Linked DNA regions of Alloyangia pacifica. The main gene of each other region encodes a partner of the protein of the gene in region 2 in a complex. Links are inferred from orthologs where the notes say so. Each region holds a gene or a part of one and is shown on either strand. Other genes may lie near its edges.

What was found. The genes of interacting proteins can lie anywhere in the genome.
Region 1: the proteins of uvrA (region 2) and mfd are in contact, whole or in part, in a crystal structure (PDB 4DFC), measured with the Escherichia coli proteins. The link is inferred for Alloyangia pacifica from one-to-one orthologs.

The regions. Positions count from the first base shown.
Region 1 is NZ_CP022190.1:1,061,172-1,066,195, reverse strand. What follows is about bases 1-4,066. They hold mfd (transcription-repair coupling factor), read left to right. Parts: upstream 1-371; coding sequence 372-3,866; downstream 3,867-4,066. Other genes in these bases: CEW88_RS17895 (HWE histidine kinase domain-containing protein), read right to left, coding at 3,903-4,066; CEW88_RS17905 (component of SufBCD complex), read left to right, coding at 1-340. Also shown: more of CEW88_RS17895, read right to left, coding at 4,067-5,024. UniProt on the Escherichia coli protein: Couples transcription and DNA repair by recognizing RNA polymerase (RNAP) stalled at DNA lesions. Mediates ATP-dependent release of RNAP and its truncated transcript from the DNA, and recruitment of nucleotide excision repair machinery to the damaged site.
Region 2 is NZ_CP022189.1:1,490,849-1,498,929, forward strand. Bases 2,335-5,770 are described here. They hold uvrA (excinuclease ABC subunit UvrA), read left to right. Parts: upstream 2,335-2,687; coding sequence 2,688-5,570; downstream 5,571-5,770. Other genes in these bases: CEW88_RS07130 (ABC transporter ATP-binding protein), read left to right, coding at 2,335-2,501; CEW88_RS07140 (excinuclease ABC subunit A), read right to left, coding at 5,708-5,770. Also shown: CEW88_RS07125 (alpha-glucosidase), read left to right, coding at 1-1,374; more of CEW88_RS07130, read left to right, coding at 1,410-2,334; more of CEW88_RS07140, read right to left, coding at 5,771-6,079; CEW88_RS07145 (enoyl-CoA hydratase), read right to left, coding at 6,183-6,968; CEW88_RS07150 (PaaI family thioesterase), read left to right, coding at 7,038-7,460; CEW88_RS07155 (Ldh family oxidoreductase), read right to left, coding at 7,467-8,081. UniProt on the Escherichia coli protein: The UvrABC repair system catalyzes the recognition and processing of DNA lesions. UvrA is an ATPase and a DNA-binding protein. A damage recognition complex composed of 2 UvrA and 2 UvrB subunits scans DNA for abnormalities.

The DNA of each region.
Region 1 (5,024 bases), on a different replicon or contig from region 2:
GCGCATCCAGGTGAACCGGCGCCTCTTCATCGCCGAGCAGGCGGGGCTCTGGCTGGTCGCCATCGTCTCGGCGCTCTTGGCGATGCTGGCGAGCCTTGGCTTCTGGTACGACATCGAACTGGCGCAGGCGCTCTTTTTGCTGGGCTTTCCCATGGCGCTCGTCGGTGGCCTGAGCATCGCCGCCGCCGCGCGCATCCGGAGCCAGAATTTGACCGGCGAGGCGCTGTGCCACAAACTGGCGGTGCTGCGCTTCTGGGTGCAGGTGATCGGCATGATCGCGATCTTCGTCACCGCCATGTGGGGCATGTACCAGAACCTCGCGCACGGCGTTCTCGGTTGACGAAGCCCCGGCGGCGGGTCATTTGAGCGGTATGTCCCAGTCGCTTACCAGATCGGCCCGTATCACCAAGGGCGGCGCACCCGAGGGGTTCGACGCCAGGCTCCTTCTTGCCGAGGTCGAACAGACCGGCGGGCCGGTGCTGCACATCGCCCGCGACGACAAGCGCCTCGCGGCGCTGCGCGAGGCGTTGGCGTTTTTCGATCCCGGCATGCCGGTGGTCACCTTTCCGGGCTGGGACTGCCTGCCCTACGACCGGGTCTCGCCCAATCCCGACATCTCTGCCACGCGCATGTCGACCCTTGCCGGGCTGGTGCACGGCATGCCGGAGCGCTTCGTGCTGCTCACCACGCTCTCGGCCGCCATGCAGCGCATCCCCGCGCGCGAGGTACTGCGCGAGGCGGCCTTTGCCGCGCGGGTCGGCGACCGGGTGGACGAGGCCGCGTTGCGCAATTTCCTCGTGCGCATGGGCTTTTCCAACGCGCCCACGGTGCACGAGCCGGGCGATTACGCGGTCCGCGGCGGCATCATCGACATCTTCCCGCCGGGCGAGGGAGGGCCGGTGCGGCTCGATCTCTTCGGCGACGTGCTGGACGGCGCACGGCGTTTTGATCCGGTCAGCCAGCGCACCACGGAAAAGCTCGACGTTGTCGAGCTGGCGCCAGTCTCGGAGGTCATCCTCGATGACGCGGCGATCACCCGCTTCCGGCAGAACTACCGCATCGAGTTCGGCACCGCCGGCTCGGACGATCCGCTCTACGAGGCGGTGAGCGCGGGGCGCAAGACGCAGGGGATGGAGCACTGGCTGCCGTTCTTCCATGAAAAGCTTGAGACGCTTTTCGACTACCTGCCCGGTGCGCCGGTGCTGATGGACGACCAGATCACCCCGGCGCGGCTTGCCCGCTGGGAGAGCATCGAGGACCAGTACCAGACCCGCCGCCACGCGATGACCCAGAAGGGCAGGCTCGACTCGGTCTACAAGCCGGTTCCGCCTCAGCTTCTGTACCTCGACGAGGCGCATTGGGACGCCGCCGTCGCGGACCGCCGGGTGGTGCAATTCTCGCCACTGCCACAGGCCAGCGGGCCGGGGGTGGTGGACGCGGGCGGGCGCATCGGGCGCAGCTTCGCCCCCGAGCGCCAGCAGGAGAGCATCAGCCTCTTTGCCGCGCTCGCCGACCATGTGAAGAAGCAGATGGCCGAGGGGCCTGTGCTCATCGCCTCGTGGTCCGAGGGCGCGCGCGAACGCCTGACCGGCCTCATCGAGGACGAGGGGCTGGCCGAGGCGATCCCGGTGATGGACGGCACGCGTATCGGCAAGCGCGGCCTGCACCTGGCGGTCTGGGGGCTGGAGCAGGGCTTTGTCGCGCCATGGGGCGATCCCAAGAGCGGCCTGAAGCTCACCGTGATCTCCGAGCAGGATGTGCTGGGCGATCGGCTGATCCGCGCGCCCAAGAAGCGCCGCAAGGCCGAGAACTTCCTCACTGAGGCGCAGTCGCTCTCGCCGGGCGATCTGGTGGTGCACGTCGATTTCGGCATCGGCCGTTACCAGGGGCTCGAGGTCATCACTGCCGCCGGCGCCGCCCACGAGTGCCTGCTTCTGGAATACGCCGAAAGCGCACGGCTCTACCTGCCGGTCGAGAATATCGAGCTCTTGTCGCGCTATGGTCATGACGAGGGGCTGCTCGACAAGCTCGGCGGGGGCGCGTGGCAGGCCAAGAAGGCGCGCCTCAAGGAGCGTATCCGCGAGATGGCGGACAAGCTCATTCGGGTGGCGGCGGAGCGCGCGCTGCGCAAGGCGCCGATCATCGACCCGCCGCCCGGCGCCTGGGAGAGTTTCTGCGCGCGTTTTCCCTATACCGAGACCGACGACCAGATGGGCGCCATCGAGGACGTGCTCGGCGACATGACCAGCGGCCAGCCGATGGACCGGCTGATCTGCGGCGACGTCGGCTTCGGCAAGACCGAGGTCGCGATGCGCGCCGCCTTTGTCGCCGCCATGTCCGGCGTGCAGGTGGCGGTGATCGCCCCCACCACGCTGCTCGCCCGCCAGCACTACAAGAGCTTTGCCGAGCGCTTCCGCGGCTTCCCGATCAACGTCGCGCCGCTGTCGCGCTTCGTCTCTGCCGGGGACGCCGCCAAGACCCGTGACGGTATCTCGAAGGGCTCGGTCGATATCGCCGTCGGCACCCACGCGCTGCTGGCCAAGGGCATCCGGTTCAACAACCTTGGCCTCTTGATCATCGACGAGGAACAGCACTTCGGCGTCTCGCACAAAGAGCGGCTGAAGCAATTGCGCTCGGACATCCACGTGCTGACACTGACCGCGACACCGATCCCGAGGACGCTGCAGTTGTCGCTGTCGGGTGTGCGGGATCTCTCGATCATTGGCACGCCCCCCGTGGACCGCCTGTCGATCCGCACCTATGTCTCGGAATTCGACGCGATCACCGTGCGCGAGGCGCTCCTGCGCGAGCACTATCGCGGCGGGCAGAGTTTCTACGTCGTGCCACGCCTTTCGGACCTTCCCGAAATAGAGCAGTTCCTGCGCGAGCAGGTGCCCGAGGTCTCGTTCGTGGTGGCGCATGGCCAGATGGCAGCGGGGGAACTCGACGACCGGATGAATGCGTTCTACGACGGCAAGTACGATGTGTTGCTGGCGACCACGATCGTCGAGTCCGGCCTCGACATCCCCACCGCCAACACCATGATCGTGCACCGCGCCGACATGTTCGGCCTTGCCCAGCTCTACCAGATCCGCGGCCGGGTCGGGCGCTCGAAGACCCGCGCCTATGCCTACCTGACGACCAAGCCGCGCACCAAGCTCACCGACACTGCAGAGAAGCGGCTGCGGGTGCTTGGCTCACTCGACACTTTGGGGGCAGGCTTCACGCTGGCCTCTCAGGATCTCGACATTCGCGGCGCCGGAAACCTGCTCGGCGAAGAGCAGTCCGGCCAGATGCGCGACGTGGGTTACGAGCTTTACCAATCGATGCTCGAGGAGGCGATCGCCAAGATCAAGTCGGGTGAGCTCGAAGGGCTCACTGACGACGATGGCCAATGGGCGCCGCAGATCAACCTCGGCGTTCCGGTGCTGATCCCCGAGGATTACGTGCCCGATCTCGACGTCCGTCTCGGGCTCTACCGGCGTCTGTCGGAGCTGACCACCAAGGTCGAGCTCGAGGGCTTTGCGGCGGAGCTCATCGACCGTTTCGGCAAGTTGCCGAAGGAGGTCAACACGCTGATGCTCGTGGTGCGGATCAAGGCGATGTGCAAGCACGCCGGGATTTCCAAGCTCGACGGCGGGCCGAAGGGCGCGACGGTGCAATTCCACAATGACAAGTTCGCCAAGCCCGAGGGGCTGGTGGAGTTCATCCAGGCGCAGAACGGGCTGGCAAAGATCAAGGACAACAAGATCGTCGTGCGCCGCGACTGGAAGAGCGACGCCGACAAGATCAAGGGCGCCTTCGCCATCGCCCGCGACCTCGCCGAGAAGGCCGGGGCGATCAAGGTCCGCAAGGACAAGGGCTGACACCGGTCGGACAGAGGGGTGCCCCCCTGTCCCGGCTCAGAGATTCTCGATGGTCGACAGAAGCTCGGATTCCGAGATGGGCTTCGAGAGCCGCGGCACACCTGTGCGCACCTCGCCGTCGTAGCCCGAGATGATCACCACCGGCACGCCCCTGGCGAGCAGGTGGTCAAGAAGCGGCGTGGATTTCTCGCCGCCGAGGTTCTCGTCGAGCAGCACGAGATCGGGCAGGCTCTCGGCGGTTCCGGTGAGCCCGGCGGCAACCGACGCGAACTGGCCAAAGATCGCGTAGCCCGCATGTTCCATCATGCCCACCAGGTCCATCGCGATGATCGGCTCGTCCTCGACGATCATCACCGCGCGGCGTGGTGAGCTGGCGGGGCCGGCATCGCCTACCTCCATTTGCGGCGCGTCGGCCCGCGCGGACCAGGCGCCTCTGGGCAGGGTGATCTCGTAGCGCAGGTGGCCGGAGCCGATCGTCCTCGCGATGCGCCCGCCGAAATGGTCCTGCGCGATGCGGGTTAGCAACTGCGTGCCGAAACCGCCGCCCTGAGAGGCCACCTCGGGGGCGCCATCCCCCGGGAAGTTCTCGTCCCAATGCAGCGACAGGACTCCGTCGGTCGCGAGGGTCCAGCGCAGGCGCAATGTCCCTTCGGTCGTGCGAAGCGCCCCGTGTTTCACCGCGTTGGTGGTCAGCTCGTGAATGAGCATGGCGACCATCTGTGCGTCGTTGGGATCGAGCGGCACGCAGGGGCCCTCGAGGGTGACCCGCTGGTGGATCTCGGAGCCATAGGGAGAGAACTCTTCCTCGACCACCTCGCGCAGCCGCACGTCCTCCCATTTCTTGCGCGACAGCAGCCCGTGGGTGCGGGACAGAGAGGTGATCCGCTCGTCCAGTTTCTCGCGGAACTCGGCGACCGTCCCGGCCTTGATCAGCCGGGCGGTGGACCGCAGGATTGCCAGCATGTTCCGGGCGCGGTGGTCGATCTCCTGCGCCATGACCGCTTCGCGCGCGAGAGTTTTCTCGCGGGCGACCCAGCCCATGACAAGATCCATCACCCGCTCGACCAGTGATACATCGAGCACGCTGTAGGCCCGGAGCCGGGTCCAGTGCAGGACCATCGCCTGCTCCAGCCGGCCGCCGACGATCCAGGGCACGAA
Region 2 (8,081 bases):
GATTTCGACGTGCTGATCGAGACCGCCCACAAGCTCGGCCTGAAGGTGCTGATCGACCTCGTCATGTCGCACAGCTCTGACCAGCATCCCTGGTTCCAGGAGAGCCGCAGCTCCAAGGACAACCCGCGCGCCAATTGGTACGTTTGGGCCGACGCCAAGCCCGACGGCACGCCGCCGAACAACTGGCTGTCGATCTTCGGCGGCTCCGCCTGGCAATGGGACACCACGCGCTGCCAGTACTACCTGCACAACTTCCTCACCTCGCAGCCCGACCTCAACTTCCACGAGCCCGAGGTGCAGAAGACGCTGCTCGACGTGGCGGAGTTCTGGCTCGACCGCGGGGTCAACGGCTTCCGGCTCGATACGGTGAACTTCTACGTGCATGACGCCAAGCTGCGCGACAACCCGGCGCTGCCGCCCGAGCGGCGCAACCCGATCACTGCCCCGGCGGTGAACCCCTACACCTGGCAGGAACATCTCTACGACAAGACCCAGCCCGAGAACCTCGAATTCCTCGCCAAGCTGCGCAAGCTCATGGACCGCTACAACGCCGCCGCCGTGGGCGAAATCGGCGAGGACCTGCGGGGCCTCGAGGTGCTGGGCGAATACACCTCGGGCAATGATCACCTGCAGATGTCCTACGCCTTCGAGCTGCTGTCGCAGCGCGCACCGACCGCCGAATACGTCAAGGAGGTGATGGACAAGGTCGCCGAGGTGGCAGGCGGCGGTTGGGCCTGCTGGGCCTTTTCCAACCACGACGTCGAGCGCCATGTCACGCGCTGGGGTATCGGCGCCGCAGGGGCACGGCTCTACACCACGCTGATGATGTGCTTGCGCGGCTCGGCCTGCATCTATCAGGGCGAGGAACTTGCTCTGCCCGAGGCGGTGCTGGCCTTTGAGGATCTGCAGGATCCCTATGGCATCAGGTTCTGGCCAGCCTTCAAGGGCCGCGACGGCTGCCGCACGCCGATGGTCTGGGAGCCCGATGCCCACCACGGCGGCTTTTCCGAGGGCAAGCCCTGGCTGCCGGTGAGCCACGAACACCTGCGGATGACCGTCGAGGACCAGGAGAAGGACCCGGCGGCGATCCTGCATCACTACCGCCGTGCCATCGCCTTCCGCCACGCTCATGCGGCGCTGAGCAAGGGCGAGATCACCGATCTCACGGCCACCGGTAACGTGCTCAGCTTCCGCCGGGTGGCCGAAACTGAAGAGCTGTTCTGCGCCTTCAACATCGGTCCCGATCCGGCGGTGATCGACGCGCCGGCAGGCAAATGGCAGCAGGTCGGTGTCGAGCTCGGCTCGACCGGCACCGCGCCCGATGGCAAGTTCCACCTCGGGCCCTGGCAGCCCGCGCTGGCGTTGCGGATGTGATCGGCAGAAACGAAGGATAAGGGGAGGCGGAGACGATGGCAGACCTGAAACTCACCGATGTTGGCAAGGTGTACGGAGGCACCGTGGAGGTGCTGAAGAACATCGACCTGGATGTCACCGCAGGCGAGCTTGTCGTCTTCGTCGGCCCCTCGGGCTGCGGCAAGTCCACGCTGTTGCGGATGATCGCCGGGCTTGAGCGGATCACCGGCGGCACGCTCGAGATCGACGGCCAGGTGGTCAACGACGTGCCCCCGGCGCAGCGCGGCATCGCCATGGTGTTCCAGAGCTACGCGCTCTATCCGCATATGACCGTGCGCGACAACATGTCCTTCGCCCTGCAGATCGCCAAGAAGAGCAAGGCCGAGATCGCCGAGGCCGTCGAGCGCGCCGCGAAGATGCTGCAGCTCGAACCCTACCTCGACCGCCTGCCCAAGGCGCTCTCGGGTGGTCAGCGCCAGCGCGTCGCCATCGGCCGGGCCATCGTGCGAGATCCCAAGGTGTTTCTCTTCGACGAGCCGCTCTCGAACCTCGACGCGGCGCTGCGCGTGGCGACGCGGATCGAGATCGCCCAGCTCAAGGAGAAGCTGCCCGACCGCACGATGATCTACGTGACCCACGACCAGGTCGAGGCAATGACCCTGGCCGACCGCATCGTCGTCCTTGCCAACAAGGGCATCGCGCAGGTTGGCTCGCCGCTGGAGCTCTACGAGACGCCCAACAGCGAGTTCGTCGCGCAGTTCATCGGCTCGCCGGCGATGAACATGCTGTCTGGCGAAGTCACCGGCACCGGCGCGCAGACCACCGTCAGGCTGCAGACCGGCGGCACCGCGGTCTCGGACGTGGCCACCCGCGAGTCGGACATGGGTCTTCAGGTGAACGTCGGCATCCGCCCCGAGGATTTCACCGAGGCAACGGCCACGCCGGTGTTCACTGGCAAGGTCGCGCTGACCGAGGCGCTCGGCGAGGTGACCCTGCTGCACTTCGAGCCGCAGCCCGGCTGCAAAGAGGCGGTGATCGCCAAGCTTCCCGGCATCCATCAAGGCTTGCGCGGCACCGAGGTCGGGCTGAGCGCCGATCCCGCGAAGGTGCATCTCTTCTCTGAAGGCATCTCGTTGCGCTACCGCTGAGCGGTGCAAGAGCCCTCGACGGCTCTTGCAACCCGCTTCGAAGAGAGACGCTCCCGCCCGGCGCGCGGATGAGGTATCGTGCAAAGGCGCATTCCCGCCCTGCATGTTCTTATTAAGTTCTCATTTACCCATTGCGATCCGGGGCGTTTGGCCTATGTGTAGGAGCGTTCCTTTCCCGAGGGTCTCATGCCAGAGCTGAAGCAGATCGAAGTGCGCGGCGCGCGCGAGCACAATCTCAAGAATATCGACGTCGACATCCCGCGCGACGAGTTGGTGGTGATCACCGGCCTGTCGGGGTCGGGCAAGTCTTCGCTCGCCTTCGACACAATCTACGCCGAGGGCCAGCGGCGGTATGTCGAGTCGCTCTCGGCCTACGCGCGGCAGTTCCTCGACATGATGGAAAAGCCCGATGTCGATCACATCGCCGGCCTCTCGCCGGCGATCTCCATCGAGCAGAAGACCACCTCGAAGAACCCGCGCTCGACGGTCGGCACGGTCACCGAGATCTACGACTACCTGCGCCTTCTCTTCGCCCGCGTCGGCACGCCCTACAGCCCCGCCACCGGCCTGCCCATCGAGGCGCAGCAGGTGCAGGACATGGTCGACCGCGTGATGGCGCTGGAGGAGGGGACGCGCGGCTACCTGCTCGCGCCGATCATCCGCGACCGCAAGGGCGAGTACCGCAAGGAATTCCTCGAGCTGCGCAAGCAGGGCTTCCAGCGGGTGAAGGTCGATGGGCAGTTCTACGAACTCGACGAGCCGCCCACGCTCGACAAGAAGTTCCGCCACGACATCGACGTGGTGGTCGACCGCATCGTCGTGCGCGAAGGGCTCGAGACGCGTCTTGCCGACAGCTTCCGCACTGCGCTCGATCTGGCCTCGGGCATCGCCGTTCTGGAAACCGCGCCGCGCGAAGGCGAGGGGGATCCCGAGCGGATCACCTTCTCGGAAAACTTCTCCTGCCCGGTCAGCGGCTTCACCATCTCCGAGATCGAACCGCGCCTGTTCTCCTTCAACGCCCCCGTGGGCGCCTGCCCGGAGTGCGACGGCCTCGGCGTCGAGCTGTTCTTCGACGAGCAGCTGGTGGTGCCCGATGTGACGCTGAAGGTCGCCGACGGCGCCATCGCGCCCTGGCGCAAGGGCAAATCGCCGTACTTCCTGCAGACCATCGAGTCGATCGCCAAGCACTATGGCTTCAACAAGAACGCCCGCTGGAAGGACCTGCCGCAGAAGGTGCAGGACGTCTTCCTTCATGGCTCTGGCAAGGAAGAAATCCCCTTCCGCTATGACGAGGGCGGCCGCGTCTACCAGGTGACCCGTGCCTTCGAGGGCGTGATCCCCAACATGCAGCGCCGCTACCGCGAAACCGACAGCGCCTGGGTGCGCGAGGAGTTCGAGCGTTACCAGAACAACCGCCCCTGCGGCGCCTGTGGCGGCTACCGCCTGCGGCCCGAAGCGCTGGCGGTAAAGATCGGCTCGGCCAAGAAGGACACGCTGCTGCACGTCGGCCAGGTGGTGCAGATGTCGATCCGCGAGGCGCACGACTGGATCGAGACCGTGCCCGAGGCGCTCTCGGGACAAAAGAACGAGATTGCCCGCGCCATCCTCAAGGAGATCCGCGAACGGCTCGGCTTCCTCAATAACGTCGGCCTCGAATACCTGACCATGTCCCGCGCGGCGGGGACACTCTCGGGCGGCGAGAGCCAGCGGATCCGGCTCGCGAGCCAGATCGGCTCGGGGCTGACCGGTGTTCTCTACGTGCTGGACGAGCCCTCGATCGGGCTGCATCAACGCGACAACGACCGGCTCATCGGCACGCTGAAGTCTCTGCGCGACCAGGGCAACACGGTCATCGTGGTCGAGCATGACGAGGACATGATCCGCCAGGCAGATTACGTCTTCGACATCGGCCCCGGCGCCGGGGTGCACGGCGGGCAGGTGGTCAGCAAGGGCACGCCGCAGATGATCTCGGACGATCCCGCCAGCCTCACCGGCCAGTATCTCGCCGGCACCCGCGAGATCGCGGTCCCGACGGAGCGGCGCAAGGGCAACGGCAAGATGCTCAAGGTGGTCAAGGCGACCGGCAACAACCTCAAGGAGGTGACTGCCGAGTTTCCCTTGGGCAAGTTCGTCTGCGTTACCGGCGTCTCGGGGGGCGGCAAGTCGACGCTGACCATCGAGACGCTCTACAAGAACGCCGCTATGCGGCTCAACGGCGCGCGCGAGACCCCGGCCCCCTGCGAGACGATCAAGGGCTTCGAGTATCTCGACAAGGTCATCGACATCGACCAGCGCCCGATCGGCCGCACGCCGCGTTCGAACCCGGCCACCTACACGGGTGCGTTCACCCCGATCCGCGACTGGTTCGCGGGCCTGCCCGAGGCCAAGGCGCGCGGCTACAAGCCCGGGCGCTTCAGCTTCAACGTCAAGGGCGGGCGCTGTGAGGCCTGCCAGGGCGACGGCGTTATCAAGATCGAGATGCACTTCCTTCCCGACGTCTACGTCGAATGCGAGACCTGCAAGGGCCAGCGCTACAACCGCGAAACGCTGGAGATCAAGTTCAAGGGCAAAAGCATCGCCGATGTGCTTGATATGACAGTGGAAGAGGCGCAGGAGTTCTTCCAGTCGGTGCCCTCGATCCGCGAGAAGATGGACGCGCTCATGCGGGTCGGCCTGAGCTACGTGAAGGTGGGCCAGCAGGCGACCACTCTCTCGGGCGGCGAGGCGCAGCGAGTGAAGCTGTCGAAGGAACTGGCGAAACGCTCGACGGGCCGCACGCTCTACATCCTTGACGAGCCGACCACGGGCCTGCACTTCGAGGATGTGCGCAAACTGCTCGAGGTGCTGCACGAGCTGGTCGAGCAAGGCAACACGGTGGTGGTGATCGAGCACAATCTCGATGTCATCAAGACCGCCGACCATATCATCGACATCGGCCCCGAGGGCGGTGATGGAGGCGGCGAAATCGTGGCCACGGGCACCCCCGAGGAGGTGGCCGAGGTTGGGCGCTCGCACACCGGGCATTACCTCAAGCCGATGCTGCGGACGGGCAGGGTCGCGGCGGAATAGGCGCGCGGAGCGCAGGGCGCGTCGATGCGTCCTTGAAATGAAAAAAGGACCGGTCGCCGTCAGAAGCGCCGGTCCTTTTTACGTCGGTGTGGAAGGATCTAGGGTCGGGTGCGGGGGGCGCGCCCCTCGGCGCCGGCTTACTTCGCCAGTTGGGCGATGCCGCCGATGATGTCGAGCACGGCGCCGGTGTCCGGGTCGACGCGGTAGACGTAGTCGTCGACGTTGTAATAGGTTCGGCGCGGATCGAGCTGGTAGCGGCCCGGATCGCGGATCACGATGTAATTGTCGCGGATCCGCTCGCCGCGGTCATAGCGGTGGATGTGGATCGCGTCGTGGTCGCGGTCGCGATCACCATGGTGCTTGCCAATCTTCTTGTACTGGCCCGGCGGCATGCAGGCCGCGTTCTTCTTGGCAAGACCCGGTGGGCATCCCTTGGGGGCGGCGCTGGCGGCCATGGGGGCGGCGAGGGCGGCAGCCGAAAGGGCCGCGAGGGTGAGGGTACGTAACATGCTGCTCTCCTGTACGTGGTGCGGAGTTATACGCAGAGAACGCGCGCTGCCGCCGCATCGGTTCCGAAAAATCCCGCGCCGCCAGCGGGTTTCCGCCATGTCCTCAGGTGCTCCAGCCGGGCTTGCGCTTTTCCAGGAACGCCGTGATGCCCTCGTCGGTGTCGCGGTCGAGCATGTTCTCGACCATCACCTGGCCGGCCAGCGCATAGGCCGCGTCCAGCGGCAGCTCGGCCTGCGCGTAGAACGCCTCCTTGCCGATCCTCACCGCGTGCGGCAGCTTCGAGGCGACGCTTTCCGCCAGCGCCTGCGTCGCGGCGGCCAGCTCGGCCTCGGGGACAACGCGGTTGACGAGCCCCAGGGTCTGCGCCTCGGCGGCGGGAATGAAACGGCCCGTGGTGAGCAGCTCGAAGGCCTGCTTGCGCGGCAGGTTGCGGCTCAGCGCCACCATGGGCGTCGAGCAAAAGAGCCCGATGTTGACCCCGTTGACGGCGAAGCGCGCATCTTCGGCAGCCACGGCCATGTCGCAGCTCGCGACCAGCTGGCAGCCGGCGGCGGCGGCGATGCCGTGCACCTGCGCGATGACCGGCTGGGGCAGGCGGGTGAGGCCGGTCATCACCCGTTCGCAGCGCTCGAAGAGATCGGCGAAATAGGCGGCCCCCTTGTCCTCTGCCTGCCGTCCGGCCTGCATCTCGCGCAGGTCGTGCCCGGCGCAGAACACCTTGCCCGCGCCCGAGATGACCACCGCGCGGATTGTCTCGTCCTGACAAAGCGCGTCGATCTGCGCCTGCAAAGCCGCCAGCATCGCGTCCGACAGCGGGTTCAGCCGCTCCGGCGCGTTCAGCCGCAGGTGGGCCACCGGCCCGGTGTCGTGACGTTCCAGAATTGCCATCTTGTTCTCCTCCATCCTCGCGGGCAGCCTAGCCAGCGGAGAAGAGGGGCGAAAGAGGCGGGAGGTCGCATGGCGCTGCAGTTCACCATTCCGGAGATGACCGGATTCCTGAGGGAGGTCTTTCCGCAGATCGAGGGCATGTTCGCCATCGACCGCATGGACGAGGAAATGCTCGTGATGCGGCTGATCGTGGACGAGCAGCACTTGCGGCCCGGCGGCACGGTCTCGGGGCCGTCGATGTTCGCGCTGGCGGATGTGGCGGCCTACGTGGCGACCATGGCGCGGATCGGGCGCGAGGCGCTCACGGTGACCACCCATTGCTCGATCGATTTCATGCGCAAGCCCGAGGCCGGGCGGGACCTGCTGGCCGAGGCGCGGGTGCTGAAGCTGGGTCGCAGCCTCAGCGTGACCGACGTGCTGCTCTATTCAGAGCACTCGGACGATCCGGTCGCCCACGCCTCGCTGACCTACGCCATTCCGCCGAGGCGCTGAGGCCTCTCAGCGCGGCTCGGGAAAGGCCAGACCGGCATCGGCGGCGCAGGCGCGGATGCGGGTGAGCACCTCGTCGGGCAAGGCGATGCCGTCGCGGCGCGCCCTGTCGGCCGCGACCGCCGCGCGGTCGCCGGGGATGCGCACCGGGCGCGCCTCGTCGATCGGGCGGCTGGCGCGGCAGGCCTCGCTCAGATGTTCGACCTGTGCCACGAACGCCTCGCGACCGCCAAAGGCCGCGGGGTCCATCACCTGCAGGAAGACATTTGCTCCCCAGCGGGTCGGGGACTCGACTCGGCCATGGCCGGCGAGCGCCTGGGTCAGCATCTCGACCATCAGGCCCATGGCAAAGCCCTTGTGGCCATGATCCGCCCCGCCCACCGGCAGGATCGAGCCCTTTGGGGTCTGGTTGATGACCGTGGGGTCGGTGGTGGCGTGACCGTCTCCGTCCAGCATCCAGGGGTGGGCGAACTCGGTGCAGGAATTGATGTGCTCACGCACCTTCGACAGCGTGGTGATCGAGGCGCAGGTGTCGATGAGCACCGGGTGGTCCTTGCCGGGATAGCCCACCGCCCAAGGGTTTGGGGTGAGCAGCGGCTCGCAGCCGCCGTAGGGGGCGACCCA